DNA from 3 places in the Colwellia sp. 6M3 genome. Region 3 is predicted to be linked to each of the others. Evidence: predicted binding sites of a transcription regulator. Region 3 holds the regulator's gene; each other region holds the start of a gene.
What was found. The regulator LexA, encoded in region 3, represses DNA repair genes until DNA is damaged. The targets are predictions, from matches to a motif close to TACTGTATNNNNATACAGTA.
Positions count from the first base shown of each region.

Region 1: recA (recombinase RecA) is a predicted target of LexA. The motif match lies at 3,499-3,518, and genes of this name have one in related genera.
Region 2: ruvA (Holliday junction branch migration protein RuvA) is a predicted target of LexA. The motif match lies at 2,220-2,239, and genes of this name have one in related genera.

Region 1 is NZ_JACGWF010000061.1:12,327-17,901, forward strand. Features, by position in the region: gene H4J50_RS13140 (FadR/GntR family transcriptional regulator) at 1-572, shown strand, start outside; gene H4J50_RS13145 (NAD(P)-dependent oxidoreductase) at 840-1,724, opposite strand; gene recA (recombinase RecA) at 2,413-3,447, opposite strand; gene uxuA (mannonate dehydratase) at 4,000-5,196, opposite strand.
Region 2 is NZ_JACGWF010000033.1:6,653-12,227, reverse strand. Features, by position in the region: gene aspS (aspartate--tRNA ligase) at 1-1,494, shown strand, start outside; gene ruvC (crossover junction endodeoxyribonuclease RuvC) at 1,632-2,159, shown strand; gene ruvA (Holliday junction branch migration protein RuvA) at 2,282-2,899, shown strand; gene ruvB (Holliday junction branch migration DNA helicase RuvB) at 2,983-3,987, shown strand; gene ybgC (tol-pal system-associated acyl-CoA thioesterase) at 4,608-5,018, shown strand; gene tolQ (protein TolQ) at 5,008-5,575, shown strand, end outside.
Region 3 is NZ_JACGWF010000023.1:20,118-25,692, reverse strand. Features, by position in the region: gene coxB (cytochrome c oxidase subunit II) at 1-1,219, opposite strand, end outside; gene lexA (transcriptional repressor LexA) at 1,810-2,424, opposite strand; gene H4J50_RS07165 (cupin domain-containing protein) at 2,694-3,059, shown strand; gene oxyR (DNA-binding transcriptional regulator OxyR) at 3,350-4,249, shown strand; gene ahpF (alkyl hydroperoxide reductase subunit F) at 4,397-5,575, opposite strand, start outside.

The DNA of each region.
Region 1 (5,575 bases), on a different contig from region 3:
GTGAAAAAATTGAAGTAAAAACGGGCTCAGGTGTATACGTTTTAAAGCCGGTTAACCAATTAAATGGCTCACACAAGCAAGTAAATGCATTTGAAGTTACTCAAGCAAGAGCATTAATTGAAGGTGAAGTAGCTGCAATTGCTGCGACTACCATTACTGAAGACGAACTTAATCGCTTACACCAAACCTTAGTTGATATGGAAAAAGGCCAATTTATTGCAGCGGCTGATAAAGAGTTCCATCAAATTATTGCTAATGCTACTCGCAATAGCGCAATGATTTTATCAGTGCAAAACCTCTGGAAGTTACGTTCTTCAACACCTGAAATTATTAAAGACTATGACAGTGTTTGTAGTAAAGATAACTCAAAAACTTTAGCTGAACATACAGCAATCTATCAAGCGCTGAAATCAGGTGACTCGACGCAGGCAAGGTTTGCTATGCATGGCCATTTTAATCGTTTAATTAATGCCTTATTTGACGCCGTAGAGTTAAGAGCCCTAGAAGAAATAAAACAAAAAAATAGCGAAAAACGTGGGCTTTATTCGATTCCTACCTCTACCGAAATTTAATCAGTAAGAGCTAACGCTTTACAAAACAAAAGGCCTCTTTATAAGAGGCCTTTTGTTTATCTAACTAACTAACTAACAGTAATTACCGCAGATACTTAACGCTTTTCATCATCACTATCACATCAAAACAACCTCAAGTTATATCAACGTTATCTCGCAATATGCGTATTTTAATTAAAAAAATACCAAAGACCCGATTAAAGATCTTTGGTATTTTTAGAATACTAAAAAGCCTATTAAAGCGCTTTAGTATTTAATTATTTCTAATTACTTAGCTAATTTAGTATTAAAGTAATCAAATATAACTGGCACATCGCTTTGGCCAAGACCAGCATCAACAGCAGCTTGAAGGTTAGCAGAAGTACCTTGAGCGATTAATGACTCGCCACCTAAATCTGAAACCATTTGATTGAAATAACCAAGATCTTTGTTTGCATTCGCAACAGAGAAACCTAATTTTTCTTCACCGTCTACAGCATAAAACTTTGTAAACTGCATAAATGGTGAGTTAGATGGTCCTGCAGACATAATGTCAAATAACTGCTGTCCATCAACACCTGCAGCTTTAGCTACTGCGAAAGCTTGTGACATAGCAGTAACAGTCGTCATACCAATGAAGTTGTTAATTAGCTTAGTTGTATGACCTGCACCTAAAGCGCCTAGGTAAAATACGTTTTCGCCTTGTTGCTCTAAAACTGGTTTAACTTTATTAAAAGTTTCTATATCACCAGCGGCCATAATGTTAAGTAAACCATCTTTAGCATGAGCAGGAGTACGACCCAGTGGGGCATCAATCATGCCAGCACCTTTTTTCGCAAGATCAGCACCAATTTTACGAGTTGAATCTGGAATAGAAGTACCAAAATCAACGAGTGTTTTGCCTTCACTCATACCCGCTAAAATACCATCTTCAGCATATACAACTAACTCAACTACTTTAGAAGTAGTTAGCGCAAGCATAACGATGTCGCTTTTCTCTGCTAATTCTTTACCTGATTTAACTTCAGTAGCATTACCACGAGCTATAACTTTTGCAACAGCATCTTTATTAAGATCCATTACGTTTACTTGAAAACCACGAGTTTGTAGGTTTTCAACCATGTTGCCGCCCATAAGACCAAGGCCGATGAAACCTATAGTAGGTTTTGTCATATCTAACTCCTAAAATATTAGTATTTGTTTATCTAAGTGCGAACATTACTCACCTTATATCTAGGCGGCATGCTAATTTTTTGAGTAAATCAGGCTAAATCAATCAAGCCTTAAGTTAATCTTTGATATTTAAATCAACAGACTAATATTAAATTCAACCCAGTAATAATTTTGGTATAAATACATACGGCATGACTGTAGTTATACAAGCTTATTGTTTAAATACACTAGAAACAATAAGGAACATTTAGATACTAACCAAAACAATAATAAGTGTCAACCAATCAATAGCTATTGGTAATAACCTTATTTTTTACCATTCTTATCAATTGGTTTTATGAGTCATTATGACAGCTAAATTAAAGCTGCTAAATATTATCACTCTCAGGTAAACAAACTTAACAGATCATACTCACATTATTGTTTTCTATAGATTAAATTTACTCGTCTATCCCAAAATTCTATAGCTTACGATGCTCGCTTCACTCACTATAAATCCAATTTCACTCAGTAAATCAACTAATTATTGGTAATATAGATATTAGCGTCCTTATTATATGGTCATATTTTAAATATTTAAATTGCCCTATAAACCAATTAGGATCAAGGTATTGCAAAAAGTTATCCCGAACTTATAACCCAAAAAGCCACTTTACAGTGGCTTTTTAATCGAGTATTACTTAATTTTTTATTTTGCTACAGCTGCAACCTTTTCTTCAGCTTCAGCAGGTTTTGTTTTCGGCAACAGTAACTCACGTAAACGTGTATCAATTTCTTTTGCTACTTTAGGGTTCTCTTTTAGGTATTTAGCTGCGTTTGCTTTACCTTGACCAATTTTATCACCTTTATAACTGTACCAAGCACCCGCTTTCTCAACCATTTCATTTTTAACGCCTAAGTCCACTAGCTCGCCTAAACTGTTAATACCTTCGCCATATAAAATTTGAAATTCAACTTGTTTAAATGGTGGAGCAATTTTGTTTTTAACCACTTTAACACGCGTTTCGTTACCAACAATTTCATCACCATTTTTAACAGCGCCAATGCGGCGTATGTCTAAACGAACTGAGGCATAGAATTTTAATGCATTACCACCTGTTGTGGTTTCTGGGCTACCAAACATAACACCAATTTTCATACGAATTTGGTTGATGAAAATAATCATGGTATTTGACTGTTTCAAGTTACCAGTAAGCTTACGCATAGCTTGTGAAAGCATACGTGCTTGTAGACCCATGTGTGAATCACCCATATCGCCTTCAATTTCGGCTTTTGGTGTTAACGCAGCAACCGAGTCAACTACGATAATGTCAATCGCACCAGATCGCGTTAACATGTCACATATTTCAAGTGCTTGCTCACCGGTATCAGGTTGAGAAACTAATAACTCATTAATATTAACACCAAGCTTTTCAGCATAGATAGGGTCAAGTGCATGCTCAGCATCAACAAAAGCACAAATTTTACCATTACGTTGTGCCTCAGCAATAACTTCGAGTGTTAATGTTGTTTTACCACTTGATTCTGGACCGTAAATTTCTACAACACGTCCAAGCGGCAAACCGCCAGCACCTAGTGCGATATCTAATCCTAATGAACCCGTTGAAATTGTTTCAACGTCCATGCTGCGATTATCACCTAACTTCATAATTGAACCTTTACCAAATTGGCGTTCTATTTGGCTTAAGGCAGCTGATAATGCTTTTTCTTTGTTATCGTTCATTTGTTGCTCCAGAATGATTTAGGTGCTTAATTCGTTTAATTGAGCAAAGTATACTGTATAGTCGTACAGTATCAAGTTTTTTATTGAATTATTTTTTTTATAAACAAAAAACAATCAACCGATACTTTTAATTTATTGATATTAAATGATTTTATAGAGAGATATAACTTTTTATTATTTTGTTTGAAAAAGTTACTACTAAATATAATCCTGAAAAAAATACAGTGATAATACTTTTATGATTGTTGAGCTTAGAATTTTTTACAAAGACGAGTATGTTCAATTATTACTATAAACGCTTTTATATAAATACATTTACGTAATGACTTATAAAGGGACTAAACCCTATAACTATTTAGTTATGTTGCTCATAATTGAAATGCTATAAATTCAATCAGCATTTGTATGTTACACAAGTTGTAGGCAGTGTTTGTTATAAACTAGCTTAGGTTCAAAAATCTCAAACAAAAAAAATCAAAGTAGCGTTAATACTACTTTGATTTTAATGTTCATTTGTTTAATGTGCTATGGCATCTAAAGTGCAAATATTAACTAAGCGATGCTACTAAGCGCTTTAATAACACCTCTAATTTCAGCTAGGCCTTTCAAGCGCCCAATGCATGAGTACCCTGGGTTTCCTGGCTTATTAATGTCATCTAAGATCTGATGACCATGATCAGGTCTAATAAATATCGGGCTATTATTGTTATTTTCAGCACGTGACTTTTCTTCACTTAATAATGCAGAAATTATTCCCACCATATCAACATCACTTGATAAATGTTCGGCTTCATAAAACGAACGTTGTTCAGTTTTATCTCTACTGACACCGCGCAAATGAGCAAAATGAATACGATCGCCATATTGCTTAGCCATAACAGGTAGGTCGTTATCGGGACGGCTACCATAGGTGCCAGCACATAATGTAATGCCATTCGCTGAACTTGGCAGTGCAGAAAATAGAATATCTAAATCTTCAGATGTACAAATAATACGAGGTAAGCCCAACATGTCTCTTGGTGGATCATCAGGGTGTATGGCTAATTTAACACCTAACTGCTCTGCTTTAGGTAACACTTGAGATAGAAAAGCGAATAAATTTTTTCTTAAAATGTCTTTAGTGATGTCTTTATAATTAGCCAACATACTTCGAAAATTATCGATGTTGTAAGCGTCAGTCATTTTGCCTGGCAAACCCGCAATAATATTATTGGTTAATAATGTTTTATCGTCTTCAGACATAGCTAAGAACACGGTTTTAGCTTGTTCTAACTCTTCAATTGAATAATCGGCTTCTGCATTTTCTCGCTTTAATATGTACAAATCAAACGCTGCAAACTTTTGCTGATCAAATCTCAACGCAAAGCCACCGTTAGGTAACTGAAATTTTAAATCAGTTCGAGTCCAGTCGATCACAGGCATAAAGTTATAGCATATAGTTTTAACACCACATTGTGCTAAGTTTTCCATTGATGCTATCCAAGCATCAACATAGCGCTGACTATTATCACGACCTAACTTAATATCTTCATGTACAGGTATACTTTCAACAACAGACCAAACAAGTTCAGATTGTTCATTATTACCTTGTTCAACCAACGCTTTATGGGCCTGAATTTGATCTAACGGCCACACTTCTCCAGTAGGAATAGTATGTAAAGCACTAACAATATCGGTAGCACCCGTTTGCCTTACATCATTAATAGACACGGGATCATTAGGACCAAACCATCGCCAAGCTTCACGCATTATAGTATCTCCACATCATTATTCATGATGATTTTGTATGTATTTAGACGCTCAATTAAGGTCTAAAGTTAATAATTTCGTTTCCTAGTGATATCAGAATTGCAGGTAAAACTTCACTAGCGTTATATGCATAACTCACTACGATTTAAGTAAATGTAAGGTTAAAAGCCGGCTTGTTATTTATGCGATTTATCAAAGTTAATAAACACTTAAATTTACTTTAACCGTTATTTTAATTTCAACTGCTATCGATAAAATTTCACATATCTCTGTTAAAAACCGCGACAGGCCTGACCAATATAAAGGCCAGCAGCCCATTAAATACATAAAAAGTATTAACGTAGGATATTACATAACATATATTGGTAAGTCCAATTTT
Region 2 (5,575 bases), on a different contig from region 3:
GAGCTTACTATTTTAAACAAGTCTGCGCCGTTACCTTTAGATTCAAAACAGAAGAACTCTGAAGAGCAACGTTTAAAATATCGTTACCTTGACTTACGTCGTCCAGAAATGACCGAACGTATGCGTTTTCGCGCTAAAGTCACTTCAGCTGTGCGTTCATCATTAGAGTCTCAAGGATTCTTGGATATTGAAACGCCAATTTTAACCGCTGCCACTCCTGAAGGTGCACGTGATTACTTGGTGCCAAGCCGCACACACAAAGGTCAATTTTTTGCTCTACCGCAATCACCACAGTTATTTAAACAATTGTTGATGATGTCAGGTATGGAACGTTACTACCAAATAGTTAAATGTTTCCGTGATGAAGATTTACGTGCTGATCGCCAACCCGAGTTCACTCAAATTGATATTGAAACTTCTTTTATGAGCTCTGATCAAGTAATGGAAGTTACTGAAACGATGATCCGCGGGTTATTCCAAGAACTACTTAATGTAGATCTTGGTGAGTTCCCACGTATGGCTTATTCTGAGGCGATGACGCGATTTGGTTCAGATAAGCCAGATCTTCGTAATCCACTCGAAATTGTAGATGTTGCTGACATTTTAAAAGATGTTGAATTTAAAGTGTTTTCTGGACCAGCTAACGACGAGAAAGGTCGAGTAGCGGTTATTTGTGTACCAGGCGGCGCCGATAAATTCTCTCGTAAAGGTATTGACGAATTAACTAAATTTGTTGGCATTTACGGCGCTAAGGGCATGCCATGGTTGAAAGTCAATGATCGTGACGCTGGCCTTGAAGGTTTGCAGTCGCCGATCTTGAAATTTTTAACTGAAGACGCAGTAAACACTTTATTAGAGCGTACTAATGCTAAAACTGGCGATATTATTTTCTTCGGTTCAGATACTTATAATGTAGTAACAGAGTCACTTGGTGCACTGCGCCTTAAAATTGGTGAAGATCTTGAATTATTGCAAGGCGAGTGGAAGCCACTTTGGGTAGTAGATTTCCCAATGTTTGAAGAAGCTGATGGTCATATGCATGCAATTCATCACCCGTTTACCGCTCCGACTAACTTAACCGCTGCTGAACTAGAAGCTAACCCGGTTGGCGCGTTGTCAGATGCTTACGACATGGTGTTAAATGGCTGTGAATTAGGTGGTGGCTCTGTCCGTATCCATAATCAAGACATGCAAGCGGCTGTATTTCGTATTTTGGGTATCAGTGATGAAGAAGCCCAAGAGAAGTTTGGCTTCTTACTCGAGGCATTACAATACGGTGCTCCACCACATGCAGGCTTAGCATTTGGTTTAGACCGTTTAGTCATGTTGATGACAGGTGCAAGTTCGATTCGTGATGTAATGGCATTCCCGAAAACAACGACTGCTGCTTGTCCATTAACTAATGCACCTGGCTTTGCCAACCCTACTCAGTTAAAAGAATTAGGCATTGCTTGTTTGGAAAAAGAAACTGATACTGGCGAAAAAGCAGAATAATTTTCGTTTCAGAGTTTTTAGTATTGATTTAACGGTTAATATTAAAAAATAATTAGAACGCACGAATGAATGCTACTTAGGCTTTATTCGTGCGTTTTTTTTCAACCACACTTAACTGATTATTAAAGGTACTTTTAGTGAGTATTATTTTAGGCATAGATCCTGGATCACGTTTAACTGGCTATGGTGTTATTAAACAGCAGGGACGAAATTTCATCTATTTAGGTAGCGGTTGCATTAAAGCAACCGCTTCAGGTGAAGATTTAGGCATGCGCTTGCAAACCATTTTTGCTGGCGTAAGTGAGATTATCCTACAATTTCAGCCGGATATGTTTGCTATTGAACAAGTTTTTATGGCGAAGAATCCTGACTCAGCATTAAAGCTAGGACAGGCTCGGGGGGCGGCTATTGTTGCGGCAACCAACAATGGCTTAACAATAGCGGAGTATTCGGCTAGACAAATAAAACAATCAGTTGTGGGTACTGGAGCGGCAGATAAAACTCAAGTACAGCATATGGTTAAAACTATATTGAAATTACCAGGTACACCCCAAGCTGATGCCGCAGATGCATTAGCCGTTGCACTTTGTCATGCACACAGTCATGACTCGATCAGTAAACTGTCAGGTCAAGCCAGTAAAACAGTTAGAGGACGCTTACGTTAGAGCTTATGACGTTAGCTAATCGGAAAAAATTTAGTGTGAAATAAATAACGCCTTAAACTTTACTGTATAAATATCTAGTGGTATGGTGGCGACATAGATCATTTCTCGTTAAAGGTTAATCCGTGATTGGACGTTTACGTGGCACATTAATAGAAAAAATGGCCCCTGAAATTTTAATAGAATGCCATGGAGTTGGCTACGAAGTTACTATGCCCATGACTAGCATTTATGCATTAGGCGAAGTTAATCAAGAAGCCACCCTTTATACTCACTTTGTTGTTCGTGAAGATGCGCAGTTACTTTATGGCTTCGCTAATAAAGTTGAGCGTAAGCTATTTCGATTGCTGATTAAAGTTAATGGTGTTGGCCCTAAATTAGGCTTAGCTATTTTATCAGGCATGTCTGCCGACCAATTTGTGAGTTGTGTAATACATGACGACTTAACCACTATTGTAAAAATTCCCGGTGTTGGCAAAAAAACAGCAGAACGTTTGTTGATTGAAATGCGTGATAGGCTTAAAGATTGGCAAACTAACAGTAGCGATGCACTTGCTCATATGATGCCAACAGATGTTAATCAAGCCAATACTTTTGTTAGTGATAATAAAGGCGATGCTATTAACGCATTAGTGTCTTTAGGGTATAGTCAACAGCAAGCTGATAAAGCGGTTAAGTCAGTGTATGAAGCGACTAAAACTAGCGAAGATTTGATCCGCAATGCTTTAAAAGCAATGTTATAAACAAGGCTAAGTGCATTAGGTTGAAGACAAGTTTATCAAGTGTAGTGCTTAGTGCGCTAATTAATATTTCCAAAGAGTAATACATGATAGAAGCAGATCGATTAATTGAACCGATAGCAAGCCGTGAAGATGAAACGGTTGATCGCGCTATTCGACCTAAAATGCTGTCAGACTATACCGGGCAACAACACGTAAAGTCGCAAATGGAAATTTTCATTGCTGCGGCCTTGAAAAGAGAAGAGCCGCTTGATCATTTATTAATTTTTGGTCCTCCAGGTTTAGGTAAAACAACGCTAGCTAATATTGTTGCAAATGAAATGGGTGTAAGTATCCGGACAACTTCAGGTCCCGTGCTGGAAAAAGCCGGAGACTTGGCTGCATTACTGACAAATCTTGAAGAAAACGATGTATTGTTTATTGATGAAATTCATCGTTTAAGTCCGGTAGTCGAAGAAATTTTGTACCCTGCAATGGAAGATTATCAATTAGATATTATGATAGGTGAGGGACCTGCAGCACGTTCAATTAAACTTGATTTGCCCCCATTTACTTTAATAGGTGCTACGACTCGAGCAGGCGCACTCACTTCGCCGCTACGCGACCGATTTGGCATAGTTCAACGGTTAGAGTTTTACAATACTCAAGAACTAACTGAAATTGTCATGCGCTCAGCACATTTTTTAAACTTAGATATAGCACAGGCAGGCGCTTTTGAAGTAGCAAGGCGCTCTCGTGGCACACCACGTATTGCTAATCGTTTATTGCGCAGAGTTAGAGATTACGCTGATGTAAAAACTGATGGCATAGTAAGTAAAGCAACAGCAGCTAGTGCCTTAGATATGTTAGAAGTAGATAATGAGGGCTTTGATCTAATGGACAGAAAACTATTAGAAGCAATTATTGATAAATTTGCTGGTGGTCCGGTAGGGCTCGATAACATTGCCGCAGCCATTGGTGAAGAACGTGAAACTATTGAAGATGTACTAGAGCCTTTTCTTATTCAACAAGGTTTCTTACAACGAACACCCCGAGGCAGAATTGCCACCAGTAGAGCTTATTTGCATTTTGGTTTAGATTTTCCAAGCTAACATTTGTTTATATTACTTATTAAAGGCACCTTTAGGTGCCTTTTGTTTTTTAGCTGTTCAGGATACTTAAGTTATAGCTATTGTGATAGTTAACGTAAAAATCCAACCGTACTTATCACTTATCACTTATCAATAAATTCTTTTCATTGAAATTTAGGCAAAAAAAAGCCCACATACATAATATGTGGGCCAACTTATAATGTAAGTTGATAGAAGGAAATGGGGTTCCTATAAAATATCAGAGAGAAAGGTAACAACACCTATTCAAAACATTTAAGGGTGACAGGAATACTTTTTAGTAAACAATATTCATGTCTGAGTCCAGAAAACAAGCGTATTATATTGTTACGTACGCTATTGAACAAACGAAAAATAATTATATTTATCATTAGAAAAACTAATGTGAAAAAATTTAAAATATACCGCGCTAAATCTTTAAGTACCTTAAGAGCAGGGCACTGCTCGCTAAAGTATTCGGATTAAGTAAAATTCAACCATAATTCACTCTTGTTTTTACTTAAATTATTACAAAGAATTTATCTTAGCCCTTGTTCCACGTGAGCTTTATCTATTATGATAAGCATCTAAAATTTTATCGCTAGCTAACTTGAATAAATTACATGTCATTACTTAGTTTTCAACACAAGGTTCGTGTTTATTATGAAGATACCGATGCCGGTGGTATTGTCTATTACGCTAACTATTTGAAATTCCTTGAACGCGCAAGAACAGAGTGGTTACGCGAGCTTGGTATTAATCAATCAATATTTTTAGAACAAAACATCGGCTTTGTAGTCACAAAGGTTGCGATGGAAAATAAGGCGTCTGCAAAACTCGACGATTTATTAACAATTACGAGCACAATAATCCGTTTAAAATCTGCTAGTTTGATTTTTTCGCAACAAATTGTGAATCAGAATCAGATAACGTTATGTACGGCTGAAATTAAAGTAGCCTGTGTTAACCTATCTATCGCTAAACCTTGTATTATCCCCAACAGCATATTAGGAGCATTAAAACGTGTCAGCTGAGATTTCATTTTTTGATTTATTTTTAGAAGCTAGTTTATTAGTTCAACTGGTAATGTTGACCTTATTAGGCTTTTCAATAGCCTCATGGACCATGATATTTCAACGTCGTAAAGTGTTAATAGCAGCAAGAACTCAATTACAAGACTTTGAAGATAAGTTTTGGAGTGGAGCTGATTTAAGTAAGCTTTATAGCGAAGTTTCTGCAAAAGAACATATTGATGGCATTGAAAATCTTTTTGTTTCAGGTTTTCGAGAGTTTGCACGTTTACGAAAATCACATGCTTACGCACCACAAGTTATTGTTGATGGTACTCATCGAGCAATGCGTGTTGCATTATCAAGAGAAGTCGATAGTTTAGAAACTCACTTACCTTTCATGGCAACCGTTGGTTCTATAAGCCCTTATATTGGCTTATTTGGTACCGTATGGGGGATCATGAATTCATTTATTGCTTTAGGTGCTGTTGAACAAGCAACACTTGCAATGGTTGCACCCGGAATTGCTGAGGCACTCATCGCAACGGCAATGGGTTTGTTTGCAGCTATTCCTGCGGTTA
Region 3 (5,575 bases):
CTTCTTCACCCATGGTCATTAATTCATCTTTGCTATAAACCTTGGCTAAATCTTCTTCAGGCATAATGTCGTCAATAACGTCAGTAACTTGCTCTGTTACATCTTCTACTACATCTTCAACAACATCTAAAATACCGGTACTTGCGGCGCCCGACACTGCTTTTACATCAGCAGCTTGCACAGCATCACCCGTATTGTTACCCCAAGCATTACGCTCGTAAGTAACGACTGCAGCAATTTCTTTTAAGCTTAATTGCTTGCCGTAACCTTGCATACCTGTACCAGCTTTACCGTTAAACACTATATCTATGTGCTCACTAGCTGGACCTGTTGTAGCAACAGCACTGCCTTTAAGGGCAGGAAATGCTGGAGGTAAACCTTGACCGCTAACTTGGTGACAAGCTGCACAATAAGCAGTGTAGGTTGTTTCACCGAGTTGCATTAGCTCTTCTAGAGGAACAGAAGCATTTAATGAAGCCGCTTCAGCTGCTGCTGCATTTGCCTTCAATTGTTTTTGATCATCAAGCCAAATTGCATAATCAGCTTCTGATTTAACTTCAACCACAATCGGCATAAAGCCGTGATCTTTACCACACAACTCAGCACATTGGCCGCGATAAATACCGGGTTCATCTACTTTCGTCCAAGCTTCATTAATAAAGCCAGGGTTAGCATCTTGTTTAACCGCAAATGCCGGTACCCACCAAGCGTGAATAACATCATCAGAAGTAATAACAAACCGTACTTTTTTATTGGTTGGAATAACTAAATGACGATCAACTTCTAACAGGTAGTTTTCACCTTTCTCTGCTGAAGTACCGTCTTGGTTTTCATACTGTTCGCGTGGAGTAGAAAGTACTGAATAGAATTCGATATCTTGATCGAAATACTTATAATGCCATTTCCACTGAGAACCAGTAACTTGAATCGTCAAATCCGCATCATCGTTATTTTCCATATCAATGAGCGTAATAGTGGCAGGAACAGCCATCGCGATTAGAATAACGACAGGAATTGCCGTCCAAAGAATTTCAACTTTTGTGCTTTCATGGAAGGTTGATGGTTTAAAGCCTTTTGATTTACGGTGAAAAACCATAGACCAAAACATGGCACCAAATACCACAACACCAATAGCAGTACAGATATAGAGTACCAGCATATGTAAATCATATACGTCTCTACTGACATCCGTAACGCCCTTGGTCAAATTCAGTGGCATATCTGCCCAAACCGAACTGGACAACAAGCCCCCTAGCAACAGCAAACCTAGGTTACGTCTCTTCACTCGACATCTCCTTCACCCTTTTGAGGCAAAACAACACAGATTCATCATGAAAGCTGACTGTTTTGCGCATACATTTATTATTATTTAAGTGACGCATTAACAGACAACCGTCAATTACGCCCTATTGTTATGTTTGTACGTTTTCTAGACTAGAATTACTTAAAACTTGATCGGGGTCAAATTAAAATTTCAAAAGCATGAAAAATAAAAACCAATAAATACAATAGAGTATTAACCCTAAACTAAGCGAAGCGTCCATTTTTAAAAGGGTATGTAGAATGTTTGTTTTTTGTTCTGAGATGTTTTTTTGTACTGAATAATAAATAATCAGCCACACAATGCGCTGTATAAAAAACCTGCATAAAGCCGATTTTACGAGCGAATAGCACAATAACTCAGTTTAAAAAAGTAAGTGGGATAATGTATGACCAAATATAAGCAAAAGCAGATTTAAACGCTTAGTTTAAATCTGCTTAATGTTACGGGAAATGAATAGAAAATAATTAAAGTAGATGAATAAGTGATTACATCCAATCGGCCGATCGAATTACACCCACTGCCAACCCTTCAATATTAAATTGTTGAGATGTTAAATCTACTTTAATAGGTGAAAAATCGTCGTTTTCAGCATGTAAATAAACCACATTGCCTTCACGTTTAAAGCGCTTAACCGTAACATCATCTTCAACACGAGCAACAATTACTTGGCCATTTTGTACATCTGTTGTTTGATGAACCGCTAATAGGTCACCATCAAAAATACCTATATTTTTCATACTTTCGCCGCTAACACGTAATAAATAATCAGCCGCAGGATGAAATAGACTGCCATCAATTTTATAGTGCTGCTCTACATGCTCTTGCGCTAAAATAGGCTCTCCTGCTGCAACTCGCCCTACAAGTGGTAATCCATCTTCTTGTATAAATTCTTCTGCAAGGCGAATACCGCGTGATGTACCGGGCAGCATTTCTATATAGCCCTTTTTAGCTAATGCTTTTAAATGCTCTTCTGCTGCATTGGCTGACTTAAAGCCAAAGTTAGTCGCAATTTCAGCTCGCGTTGGTGGCATACCTGTATCTGAAATTTTTTCTCTAATCAGATCAAATATCTGCTGTTGTCTTGGTGTTAAAGGGCGCATTTATATTCCTTAAGCGACTGAAGGTTAAGCCTGTATTTTTAAACAGTATTACTGTTATTGTATACAGGCTTAGAGTAAACGCAAGATCTTATTGTTCAATGAATAAGCGAGTAAGCTGATTTTAATGAAAGTTAGCGTTTTTTATTGTTTAAACATGCCATCGACAAATCAATTTTATCAATGATAAATAGATTAATTCAGGCATTGATGGTTTTAAGATTATTGAATAATGTAGTATTGCCATAGTGCTAAATTCCATCGGAGTAAAAATGCAATCTAAAGTCATTAATTTTAAAGATAAGTTTACTAAATTTTCCGACCATTGGTCCCCTCGTGTAATCGCTGAAATGAATGATTATCAATTTAAATTAGTTAAAGTTGAAGGTGAGTTTGTTTGGCATAACCACCCTGATACTGATGAGGTTTTTATTGTGATTGAAGGTGAGCTTAATATCGAATTACCAGATGGTGTTGTCACCCTATCCTCGGGCGAATTATTTGTAATACCTAAAGGTATTGAACATAAGCCCGTTGCTAATAAAGAATGTAAAATTATGATAATAGAGCCCAAAGGTGTCGTTAATACGGGTGATGAAACCACTAACCTCACCGCTCAAAATAACTTATGGGTATAATTTATCAGGCTGGTGATGAGTTTTTTAATGAGTGATTGAATTGAGTATCTTTGGGTTTTCAACAGGCAAGATAAAACTAATGATGGTGTTTAGTTGATTCAAAACGAACAAGCTCATTATAAGAATTAATATATTTTGCACTGAAAATTTACTTCTCTGCATTCACTCTTTTTAAGTAAATGGCTACAGCCCTTTGAGCTCATTACATATTTAGTGCAATGTAGCCAAAGCTATGTGCTTAAGTTAAAATCTATTAACTATTAAATTTCTTATTGCCATAGATTTTAACAATGATAAAAATACGAGATCTCGAATACTTAACAGCTATCGCGCAATACAAGCACTTTGGACATGCAGCAGAGGCTTGCTTTGTAAGCCAGCCTACCTTAAGTGGGCAAATTCAGAAGTTAGAACAACGACTTAAGTTAACGCTAATTGAGCGACAACCTCGTAACGTAATGCTAACGCCGGCAGGCGAAAAACTCGTTCAACAAGCCCAGCAAGTACTGAACGCAGCAAATAACTTTGAAGAAGCGGCTAAAGCTTTATTAGATCCCCTTTCGGGTGATTTGCACATAGGTTTAATTCCCACGCTAGCGCCTTATATACTGCCGCATATTATGCCGACCTTGAACAGTAACCTAACAAAAATAAACTTCTATCTTCATGAAAATAGAACCCAAGATTTATTACAACAGTTGGAAACAGGCAAGCTCGATATTTTAATTTTGCCTTGGCTACCAGAAATGGCACGTTTTGAACGATATGATTTATTTACTGAGCCTTTAGTCATGACAACGTCTGCATCACATCCACTCGCTAACAGATCTACTGTAACGTTTGATGATTTGCACAATCAAAAAATTCTTACTTTAGAAGATGGGCATTGTTTAAGAGACCAAGCTATGGGTTATTGTTTTAGTGCTGGGGCTGAAGAAGATCATAGTTTTCGAGCCACCAGCCTTGAAACTTTACGTTACATGGTGGCAAGTAATATGGGAATTACATTAATGCCGCAGCTTGCGACTATGAATTATGCACCACAAAAACATATACATTATATTCCGTTTCAACATCCACAGCCTATGCGCGAAATTGTATTACTTTGCCGAACTGGCTACGCAAGAATGGAGAGTGTTAGAGCCGTTGTGAGTCATATTAGCACTGCCGTAAAGGGCTTATTGGATTAATATTTTTATTTATAGGCTTTGCTTAATAATTTTATTTAACAATTTTTGAGCATAAGTTTTATGTGATCACTCGCTAGCTAAAAGCTAGACAACAAAAAACGCTATTGCTTATCACAATAGCGTTTTTATAACTAAAGCTACCCAAGTCTATGCGGCAACGTCGTTAATACCTTTATCTTCAAGTGGATTTGGTGTTCTTATTAAGTAATCAAATGCACCTAACGCAGCTGTTGCGCCACTTCCCATGGCAATAATAATTTGTTTAAAAGGTGTGTTAGTTACATCGCCAGCGGCATAAACACCTGCGAGATTAGTTTCACCCTTTTGATTAATAATAACTTCGCCACGCTCGGTTAAATCAACGCTACCTTTTAAAAATTGAGAATTAGGTACCAAACCAATTTGAACAAATATACCGGCAAGTTCTATGGTTTCTTGCACATTGGTGGCACGATTAAGGTAGTTTAGCCCAGTAACATGCTTGCCATTACCTAATACTTCCGTGGTTTGAGCATTAACAATGATGTCAATATTCGACATCGAACGTGCTTTATTTTGCAATATTGCATCAGCACGTAATTTACTATCAAACTCTAATACCGTTACGTGTTCAACAAGTCCGGCTAGATCAATTGCCGCCTCTATACCTGAATTTCCGCCGCCGATCACCGCAACTGATTTACCTTTGAACAAAGGACCATCACAATGAGGACAATAAGCCACGCCTTTACCACGATATTCCTGCTCGCCAGTTACGTTCATTTCTCTCCATCTTGCCCCTGTGGCAATTATGGTAGAACGTGTTTGTAAGGTGGCACCATTTTCTAGTTCCACAGTAATTAAGCCACCTTCAACATCGCTTTCAATAATGTTTTTCACTCGCTGATTATTCATAATATCAACATCGTAGTCGTTAACATGCGCCTCTAAACTCGCGACTAACTTTGGACCTTCAGTCGCACTGACTGATATAAAGTTCTCAATTGCCATAGTGTCTTGCACTTGGCCACCAAATTTATCGGCAACTATACCCGTGCGAATACCTTTACGTGCACTATATATTGCTGATGCTGCGCCTGCAGGTCCGCCACCAATCACTAATAAGTCAAAAGCTGCTTTATTGTTTATAGTTTTTGCCTGTCTCGCACCCGCATTGGTATCTACTTTATTTAAAATTTCGGCTACTGTCATTCGACCTTGTCCAAATGCTTTTCCATTTAGATATACGGCAGGAACCGATAAAATATCGCGCTTGTACACTTCTTCTTGGAATAAAGCGCCATCCACCATCACATGTTGAATTTGTGGATTAATTGCTGCCATCAT